One region of the Streptomyces sp. HUAS 31 genome, then DNA from elsewhere that is predicted to be linked to it. Evidence: riboswitches for the same ligand, from Rfam matches in the RefSeq annotation. Region 1 holds a riboswitch; each other region holds the start of a gene.
What was found. A riboswitch is a leader RNA that binds a small molecule or an ion and turns the genes downstream of it on or off. The one in region 1 is predicted to bind S-adenosylmethionine.
Positions count from the first base shown of each region.

Region 1 (3,269 bases):
AGGACCTCACCGACGAGTTCCGGGTCGAGAGCGGAGGTCGGCTCGTCGAAGAGGATGACGCCGGGGCGCAGCGCGAGGGCGCGGGCGATGGCCACGCGTTGCTGCTGGCCGCCCGACAGCTGCCGTGGGTAGGCGCCGGCCTTGTCGGCGAGGCCGACCCGGTCGAGGAGGTCGCGGGCGAGTTCCAGGGCGGCGGGCTTGCCGAGTCTGCCGGTCGCCACCGGGGCGGCGGCCACGTTGTCGAGGACCGTCAGATGCGGGAAGAGGTTGAAGTTCTGGAAGACGAAGCCGATCCTGCCGCGCTGGGCGAGGATGGCCCGCTCGCTCAGCTCCTTGAGCCGGTCGCCCTGCCGGCGCACGCCGATGAGCTCGCCGTCGAGGCTGACGTGGCCGATCTCGGGCTTCTCCAGGTGGTTGACGACCCTGAGCAGGGTGGACTTGCCGGAGCCGGACGGGCCGAGGATCACGGTGACCTCGCCGGGCCGTACGGTCAGGTCGACGCCGTTGAGCACCCGGTGGGCGCCGTACCACTTGTGCACGTCGTGCACCTCCACGGTGGCGCCCGCGCTCAGGAGGGTCTCGGCGGTCATACGGCGGCCTCCCTGCGGACGCGGGCCCTGAGGTCGGTGATGGCGATGCGCAGCTTCTGCAGCGGGGTCGGCGGCAGGGAACGCGTGGCGCCGCGGGCGTAGTAGCGCTCGACGTAGAACTGGACGACGGAGACGACGCTGGTGAGGATCAGGTACCAGACGGTGGCGACCATCAGCAGCGGCACGATGTCGCCGGGGTAGGTGGAGCCCATGGACTGCGCGGCGCCGAACAGGTCGAGCAGGGACACGTAGAAGACCAGCGAGGTGCCCTTGATCAGGCCGATGAGCTGGTTGACGTAGTTCGGGATGATGGAGCGCAGTGCCTGCGGGAACACGATCCGCTTGAACTGGTAGCCCTTCGGCAGGCCGAGGGCCGCGGCCGCCTCGTGCTGGCCCTGGTCGACGGAGAGGATGCCGCCGCGGACGACCTCGGCGGCGTACGCGGACTCGTGGAGGCTGATGCCGACGACCGCGATGACGATGTCGGTGGCGAGCTTCGACTCGTCGAAGGAGAAGAAGGCGGGGCCGAAGGGCACGCCCACGCTCAGCGTTCTGTACAGGGCGCTGAAGTTGTAGAGGAACAGCAGCACCACGATGAGCGGGATGGAGCGGAACGCCCAGACGTAGATCCAGCTGACCGCCCGCAGCACCGGGCTCCGCGAGAGCCGGGCCAGCGCCAGCAGGATGCCGCCGAGGAGCCCCAATACCGCGCTGTAGGCGGTGACTTCGAGGGTGACGAGCAGTCCGTCGAGGATGGTCGGCCGCAGGAACCAGTAGCCGAAGCGGTCCCACTGGTAGAAGGGGTTGGTCACCAGGCCGTGGACGAACTGGGCGGCGAGGACCAGGACCACGGCGGTGGCGATCCAGCGACCGGGTCGTCGCAGCGGCAGAACTCGTTGTGCCGCGAGGGGTCTTGACGGGGTGTCGGTGGGCGGCGGTGCCTCGGCGAGGGACACGGCGGCGCCTGGGGGTTCACTCATGGAGGGCTCCGGCAGGAGTCGGAATTCCCCGGACCCGGCGCAGGGTGCGGCGACGACGGCCGCGGGGCGGCGTGACGTCTCACGGGAGGCGCGGGTACCTGGGGCTGGGCGGGCGACGGCACACCGCTCCGGCGGTGGTCGTCAGGGAGTGCGTGGCAGAGAGAAGGAGAAGGCGTCAGCCACGACAGCGGGCGCAGCCCGGTGCGGTACACAGTGCGCTGTTGACTCGGAGCAGATCGACGGTGCGGTCGGCGACGAGCAGGTTCGTGAACGACAGGACGCGGCTCTGGGAGCGGCGTTCGGCCGTCCTGGGAGCTGCGTCCATGTCGTCACTCGCTTTTCCGGCCCTTGTGGGCCTCGCGCTTACCGAATGTCATCCGGTCCGGTCGTCACCTGGGGCACCCCACCGCGACGCGAGGGTTGCCGGTCAGCGAGCCAGGGCTTGTCGCTGACGCTCATGACCGTTCTGGGCCGTAAGTTAAGACAGTTGCCCGAACGAATGTCAACGCCGGTCCACGGTGCGGAACGGCTCAGGGCCCCTCGACCTGCGGTCGGGCGCCGGTCCCGGCCGCCGCGTGGGTGGCCCAGTCCAGGATCTGGACGGCGGCACCGGCGGCTTCCAGTCCCTGGCAACGGGCGTGATGGCGACGGGCGATGGCGTCGAGGTCGAGGTGCGCGCCGAACGCCGGGTGGGCGGCGACCCTGCGGGCGTAGTCCCACAGGGCGGGGTGGGCGGCGATGCGCTGCACCGCCGTCGCGTCCAGGTGGTGCCGGTGGACGGTGTCGAGCTGGACCAGGGTGACCCACAACTCGACGTCCGCGGCGGTGATCTGATTGCGGATCATGTAGGTGCGCCCGTCGAGCCACCGGTCCAGCGCGCCGAGGGAACGCAGCAGGGTTCCGAGCGCCTCGTCGCGCTCCGCGGGCCCGGCGCCGGCCGCGCCCGCTCGCTGCGCGGCCTCCTCGATGCCCTCGGCGCACATGTCCTCGACGGCCTCGATCTCCGACTCCGCGCCGCACGGGTAGAGCTCCAGGCGCCCGTGGCCGAAGCGCCGGGCGAGGTCACGGGTGATGTCGGGGGCGTGGTTGCTCACGATGCGCCCGGACCAGTCGTCGCTGAGGACCGGCGCGAGGGCCGGTCCCGAGTAGCGGTGGGCGCTGGCGTCGTACAGCGGACGCAGCACGGAGTGTCCGTCGTCGGCGGAGTCGGGGATCGGGGCCAGGAAGGTCGCGGGACAGATGTCGTCGAGGCCCAGCAGGGCGTGGGCGACGGCGATGCGCAGGCCGTCCGGGCAGGCGGTCGACAGATGGAGGCGGTAGCGGCGCGGCACGGCGTAGTGGCCGCTGCGCGCGTCCCTTCCGATACGGCCCCTGAAGGCGGGGGCGGGCCGGGTGGACGTGTGGGCGGCCAACGGTGTGACGGACATGACTCTCCCCGGGGCAGGCGTGTGGACGTGCGCGGTCGGCAAAGGCGACGTGGGGGTTCAGCCCAGGGGGCTGATCGCGCTGCATACGCGGAGCAGGTCGATGTGACGGCGGGACGTGAGAAGGGGCGTACGGATCACTCGACCGGTGATCGACTCAAGGCGCCCCATGCTTCCCTACCAATTCACTAGGAATATGCTCGAGTGTCGGTCCACCCGCGGCCCACGTCAAGAGGGCGTCCAGGGTCCGGGAAGCGGCGGCCCCTTCCGTACAA
Region 1 is NZ_CP116353.1:8,412,907-8,416,175, reverse strand. Features, by position in the region: gene PGH47_RS37305 (amino acid ABC transporter ATP-binding protein) at 1-590, opposite strand, end outside; gene PGH47_RS37300 (amino acid ABC transporter permease) at 587-1,570, opposite strand; SAM riboswitch class IV at 1,925-2,033, opposite strand; gene PGH47_RS37295 (glutathione S-transferase C-terminal domain-containing protein) at 2,101-2,997, opposite strand; gene PGH47_RS43140 (putative leader peptide) at 3,055-3,165, opposite strand.

Region 2 (3,269 bases), 5.8 Mb from region 1:
CCCGCTTCGACGTGCTCCTCGACCACCTCGACCTCGATGCCCGCCTGGCCCGCGCCGACCTGGTCGTCACCGCCGAGGGCGCCCTGGACCACCAGACGTCCCGCGGAAAGGTCCCGGCCGAGGTGGCCCGCCGGGCCAAGCTGTACGGCCGCCCGGTGCTCGCGCTGGCGGGCACGCTGGGCGAGGGCGCCCACGACGTACCCGGCGTCGACGCGTTCAGCGGCATCCTGCCCGCGCCGATGGCCCTGGCGGAGGCCCTGGTGCGGGCCTCCGAACTGCTCACGGACGCGACCGAACGCGCCCTGCGCATGATCCTGCTGGGCGCCCGGCTACCCGCTCACGCGGAGGTGTCCGGCACGCAACGACCGTCCTCGGTGCGGTAGTTCCACTTCGCGCCGTCCGTCACGAGTTCCTTCACGGCGTTCACGAACCGCTCGACGTGCTCGTCCGGCGTACCGGCACCGAAGCTTACGCGGATGGCGTTGAGGGACTTCTCGCCGGGCGCCGCCTCCGGGGCACCGCACTCGCCCTGGGCCTGCGGGTCGCTGCCGAGCAGGGTGCGGACCAGCGGGTGGGCGCAGAACAGGCCGTCCCGGACCCCGATGCCGTACTCGGCGGACAGGGCGGCGGCGAAGTGGGAGCTGTTCCAGCCCGCGACGACGAAGGAGAGCACGCCGACCCGCGGGGCGTCGTCGCCGAAGAGGGAGAGGATCCGGACCTCGGGCACCTCGGCGAGACCGGCCCGCACCTTCTCGATCAGGTACTGCTCACGGGCGACGAGGTCGTCGAAACCGGCCTCGGTGAGTGCCTTGCAGGCGGAGGCGATGGAGTACGCGCCGATGACGTTCGGGGAGCCCGCTTCGTGCCGGGCGGCGCTGTCGTGCCACTCGACGTCGACGCCGCCGTCCTCGCGCCGGGACACCTTGCGGCTGGCGCCGCCGCCCGCGAGGTACGGCTCCGCCGCGCGCAGCCAGTCGGAGCGGCCGGCCAGCACGCCGGAGCCGAACGGGGCGTACAGCTTGTGTCCGGAGAAGGCGATCCAGTCGACGTCCAGGTCACGGACGCTGACCGCGTGGTGCGGGGCCAGCTGGGCGGCGTCCAGGACGATCCGGGCGCCGTGGGCGTGCGCGGCGGCGGCGAGTTCGCGCACCGGCCACAGCTCGCCGGTGACGTTCGAGGCGCCGGTGACACAGACCAGGGCCGGGCCGTAGCCCCCATCAATCGACACAGTGCGGTCCGCGAGGGCGCGCTCCAGCGTCTCGACGGCCTGGCGGGGGGTGCGGGGCGCGTTGAGGTAGGTGACGCGGGCGTCGCGCCACGGCAGCAGCGAGGCGTGGTGCTCGGTCTCGAACACGAAGACCTGGCAGTCGGCCGGGAGGGCGGCGGCGAGGAGGTTCAGCGAGTCGGTGGTGGACCGGGTGAAGACGACCTGGTCGTCGTCCCGGCAGTCGAGGAACTCGGCGACCGTCCGGCGGGCGTTCTCGAACAGGTCGGTGGAGAGCTGCGAGAGGTATCCGGCACCGCGGTGGACGCTGCCGTAGTACGGCGCGTAGGCGGCCACGTCGTCCCAGACGCGCTGGAGGGCGGGGGCGCTGGCGGCGTAGTCCAGCGCGGCGTAGGTGACTTCGCCGCCAGTGACGAGGGGGACGGTGACATCCCGGCCCAGAACGGGCAGCGGGGCACAAATGGTCTGAACGGAGGCAGCGGTGGAGACAGACATGACGGAACTCCCGTGAGAGGAAAGAAGAAAGTGAAAGTGGGTGCGCGGAGGCGGGGCTCGGCGGCCCTATCGCATTCGCTTGCTCACGGAAGACTCCCTCGAACGACCAGGACCCTTGGTTTCGAGAGGGGCCCGCGCTTGCCGTAGACCTCGCTGCCTACGGCCTGGTCTTCACCCGGGGCACCCCGCCACGGACGGAGGGTTGCCGGACAGTCGGCCGGGGCCTCATGACTGTCACTCATGACCTGGTACAGGAACGTACGCGAAATGATCGTCGTCCCGCAACCCGTGTCCGGATCGCGGGACGACGTCAGGTGCCGATCAGGCGTTGCTCGCGGCGACCCACCGCTCCAGCGTCCGCTTCGCGGACCCCGAGTCGATGGACTCCGCCGCCTTGGCCATACCGGCCCTGATCTGCTCAGTCAGCGGCCCGTCGCCGGGCGCCAGCGCCACCAGCGCCGCCGCCGAGTTCAGCAGTACGGCGTCGCGCACCGGCCCTGTCTCGCCGTCCAGGAGGCGTCGGGCGACCTCGGCGTTGTAGGAGGCGTCGGCGCCGCGCAGCGCCTCCACGGGGACCAGCTCGATGCCGACGTCGCGCGGGTCGAAGGCCTCCTCGGTCACCTTGCCGTCGCGCACGACCCACACCCGTGAGGTCGCGGTGGTCGTCAGCTCGTCGAGGCCGTCGTCGCCGCGGAACACCAGCGAGGAGTTGCCGCGCTCGGCGAAGACGCCCGCGACGATCGGCGCCATACGTGGGTCGGCCACGCCGACCGCCTGGGCCCGCACCTTGGCGGGGTTGGTCAGCGGACCGAGCACGTTGAACGTCGTCCGGATGCCCAACTGTCCGCGCGCCGCGGCCACATGGCGCAGCGACGGGTGGAACTTCACCGCGAAGCAGAAGGTGATCCCGGCCTGCTCGGCGACCTGCGCCACCCGCCCGACCGGCAGTTCCAGGTTGACGCCGAGCTTCTCCAGCACGTCCGAGGCGCCCGACGCCGACGACGCGGCCCGGTTGCCGTGCTTGACGACCTTCGCGCCGGTGCCGGCGATGACGATCGCCGACATCGTGGAGATGTTGACCGTCTTCGCGCCGTCGCCGCCCGTGCCGACGATGTCGACGGTCGGCCCCGGCACCTCGATCACATTCGCGTGCGCGTACATCGTCCGGACCAGTCCGGTGATCTCCTGCACCGTCTCGCCCTTGGCCCGCAGCGCCACCACGAACCCGGCGATCTGCGCGTCCGTCGCCTCGCCGCGCATGATCAGGTCCATCGCCCACGCGGTGTCGTCGGCGGACAGGTCCCGGCCGTCCAGCAGGCCGTTCAGCAGCAGGGGCCAGGAGCGGCCCGCCGCGGTGTCGCCTCCAGCGGGGGTCACAGCGCTCATAAGCCGCTCCAGGTTCGGGCGTCCCGCACTACGGGACGCGAGTCTCAACGAGTCCACCCTATCCAGCCCCGGGACACGGAGAAGGGCCCCGTCCGAAGATCGGACGGGGCCCTTCTGCCGTGGCGTGGCGTGCGCAGCGATCAGTGGTGGCCGTGGCCGCTCG
Region 2 is NZ_CP116353.1:2,649,631-2,652,899, forward strand. Features, by position in the region: gene PGH47_RS11710 (glycerate kinase) at 1-383, shown strand, start outside; gene PGH47_RS11715 (aminotransferase class V-fold PLP-dependent enzyme) at 338-1,720, opposite strand; SAM riboswitch class IV at 1,850-1,966, opposite strand; gene trpD (anthranilate phosphoribosyltransferase) at 2,042-3,106, opposite strand; gene qcrB (cytochrome bc1 complex cytochrome b subunit) at 3,247-3,269, opposite strand, start outside.
Region 2: another riboswitch for S-adenosylmethionine. It lies ahead of PGH47_RS11715 (aminotransferase class V-fold PLP-dependent enzyme); the one in region 1 lies ahead of PGH47_RS37300 (amino acid ABC transporter permease).

Region 3 (3,269 bases), 4.0 Mb from region 1:
TCTCCACCATCGGCGGCCGTTCCTCGGTGTCCACGGAGTACGTCCGCGGCTCGAAACCGTCCTCGCCGCGCTCGAACTGGGTCAGCGAAGGCCGCACCAGATGCCCGCGGGCGAGCCGCAGCTGCGCCGTGCGGTAGATCGCGGCGGACATCCGGCCGAGCGCCTGCCCGTCCTGGTGCCGGTGCTTGCGCACCCCGACGTCCACCTGGGCCAGGGCGTCGAGCCCCACCAGGTGCAGCGCGTCGACCAGCATGCCCAGCTCGACGCCGTACCCGACGGGGAACGGGAGCTGTTCCAGCAGGCTGCGGCGGGCCGCGTACTCGCCGCCGAGCGGCTGCACGAAGCCGGCGAGCTGCGGCCAGTGCATGTTCAGCAGCGGGCGCGCCATCAGCTCGGTGACCCGGCCGCCCTGTCCGGCGGCACCGGCGAGCGGGCGGTCGTACATCGCCTTGACCAGGTCCACGCCGGGGTCGGTGAGCAGCGGGCCGACGATCCCGGAGACGAAGTCGGAGGAGAACTCCTTCAGGTCGGCGTCGATGAAGCAGACGATGTCGCCGCCGGTCACGAGCAGGGAGCGCCACAGGACCTCGCCCTTGCCGGGCACGGCCGGGACGCGCGGCAGGATCTCGTCGCGGTGCACCACCCGGGCGCCCGCCGCGGCGGCCACCTCGGAGGTGCGGTCGGTGGAGCCGGAGTCGACGACCACGATCTCGTCGACCAGCGGGACCTGCCGGACGAGGTCATGGGCGATGATCGCGACGATCTCGCCGACCGTCTCCTCCTCGTTGAGCGCGGGCAGCACGACGGACACCGACTGGCCCGAGCGCTGTTTGGCGGCCAGGATGTGATGCAGCGGGCGGTCGGCTACGGACCAGGAGCGGCTGCTCAGCCAGCGCTCTGCTTCTTCCAGCACGGTCGGCGGCTCCTCACTGTCGGGACGTCTGTGATCCATCTCGCGGTTCGGACGGCTAGCTCAACTGTCCTGGCGTTCGGTTACAGTCTTGAACAACGCGGATGACCATCGCATGTCCGAGGTCGGCCGTCGTCAACAACCGAATACCGCTCATCCAGAGGGGCAGAGGGATACGGCCCGATGAAGCCCCGGCAACCCTCCAGTCGGTTCTCGTAGATCAGCGTCGATCGTCACCGTTGATCGTCTCCGCGAGGCTCCCGGCTAGGGAAGGTGCCAAATCCGTCTCACGGCGAGATGCGTCGTGAGGAAGATGAGGAGAAAGGGCCTCGCCTCACATGGCTGCGCAGACTGTTGCAAGCACCACCGAATCCACCGTAGACCTCGGCCCCGCCGCGGCGCTCTCCTGCCGCGAGTGCGGTCACCGGGTACCGCTCGGCCCGGTCTTCGCGTGCGAGGAGTGTTTCGGCCCGCTGGAGATCGCCTACGACTTCTCGGCCTACGACGCCGAGGAGCTCCGCAAGCGGATCGAAGCGGGCCCCGCGAACATCTGGCGCTACGCGCCGCTCCTGCCCGTCCCGGCCGACGTCGCCGACAAGCCGAACCTCAACCCCGGCTGGACCAAGCTCGTCAAGGCCGACCACCTCGCGAACGAGCTCGGCGTCGACGCCGGCAAGCTGTTCGTCAAGGACGACTCCGGCAACCCGACGCACTCCTTCAAGGACCGTGTCGTCGCCCAGGCCCTGGAGGCCGCCCGCGCCTTCGGCTTCACCACGCTCTCCTGCTCCTCCACCGGCAACCTGGCCGGCGCGGTGGGTGCCGCGGCCGCCCGCGCCGGCTTCCGCTCGTGCGTGTTCATCCCGCACGACCTGGAGCAGGGCAAGGTCGTCATGGCCGCGATCTACGGCGGCGAGCTCGTCGGCATCGAGGGCAACTACGACGACGTGAACCGTTTCTGCTCCGAGCTGATCGGCGACCCGGCCGGCGAGGGCTGGGGCTTCGTCAACGTCAACCTGCGGCCCTACTACGCCGAGGGCTCCAAGACCCTGGCGTACGAGATCTGCGAGCAGCTCGGCTGGCAGCTCCCGGACCAGCTCGTCGTCCCGATCGCGTCCGGCTCGCAGCTCACGAAGATCGACAAGGGGCTCCAGGAGCTGATCAAGCTCGGGCTCGTCGAGGACAAGCCGTACAAGATCTTCGGTGCGCAGGCCGAGGGCTGCTCGCCGGTGTCGACCGCGTTCAAGGCCGGCCACGACGTGGTCCGTCCGCAGAAGCCGAACACCATCGCCAAGTCGCTGGCCATCGGCAACCCGGCCGACGGACCGTACGTCCTCGACATCGCGCGCCGCACCGGCGGGTTCGTGGAGGATGTGACGGACGAGCAGGTCGTCGACGCGATCAAGATCCTCGCCCGGACCGAGGGCATCTTCGCGGAGACCGCCGGTGGGGTGACCGTGGGTGTGACGAAGAAGCTGATCGAGAACGGCGTCCTCGATCCCACCAGGACCACCGTCGTGCTGAACACCGGCGACGGCCTCAAGACGCTGGACGCGGTGGCCGGCACCGGCCTCACCGCCACCATCCGCCCGAACCTGGACTCCTTCCGAGAGGCTGGCCTCGCATGAGCGTGACCGTTCGCATCCCGACCATCCTGCGCACCTACACCGGCGGGCAGGCCGAGGTCGCCGCCGAGGGCGGCACCCTCGCCGAGGTCATCACCGACCTGGAGAAGAACCACACCGGGATCGCCGCCCGGGTGCTCGACGACCAGGGCAAGCTGCGCCGGTTCGTCAATGTCTACGTCAACGACGACGACGTGCGTTTCGAGCAGGGCCTTGAGACGGCGACCCCGGACGGTGCGGGCGTTTCCATCATCCCGGCCGTCGCCGGCGGCTGACCGAATGACCGATCATTACCTTCGGTAACCCAGGTTACTGAGAGTTCATCGAATTGCCCCCTCCGTGAGAGAAGCGGAGGGGGCAATTCTGTGTGGTTGAGCGAGGTACAGTTGGGGAACGTGCCGCCGATCTCCGAGTCGGTTGCCTTGAATTTCTGCCGTAAGCCCGACAAGAAGTAGCCAAAGTGTGCGGGTTTTTTGCGGCTTTTGTTCCGTATGCCGGGTCCGACTTGACCTGAAGTCAGCGGAATTGTCCCCACATTCCCGACCGGTCGTGCCCGGATTTCTCGTCCGATTGACCTGTTGCAGACGGCAGTTGGGCAGATACATTCAGCCGCGGTCGACGCGTTCCGGCGCACGCCCCCGACCGATGGGGGGTGAGGTCTGACCCGGATCCGCGAAGTGTGGATCTGTGCAAGGGCCAGTAATAGGGGAGTTAGGCATGGCTCAGGGCACCGTCAA
Region 3 is NZ_CP116353.1:4,434,846-4,438,114, reverse strand. Features, by position in the region: gene PGH47_RS19525 (glucosyl-3-phosphoglycerate synthase) at 1-913, opposite strand, end outside; SAM riboswitch class I at 1,061-1,230, shown strand; gene thrC (threonine synthase) at 1,249-2,535, shown strand; gene PGH47_RS19515 (MoaD/ThiS family protein) at 2,532-2,807, shown strand; gene PGH47_RS19510 (cold-shock protein) at 3,250-3,269, shown strand, end outside.
Region 3: another riboswitch for S-adenosylmethionine. It lies ahead of thrC (threonine synthase); the one in region 1 lies ahead of PGH47_RS37300 (amino acid ABC transporter permease).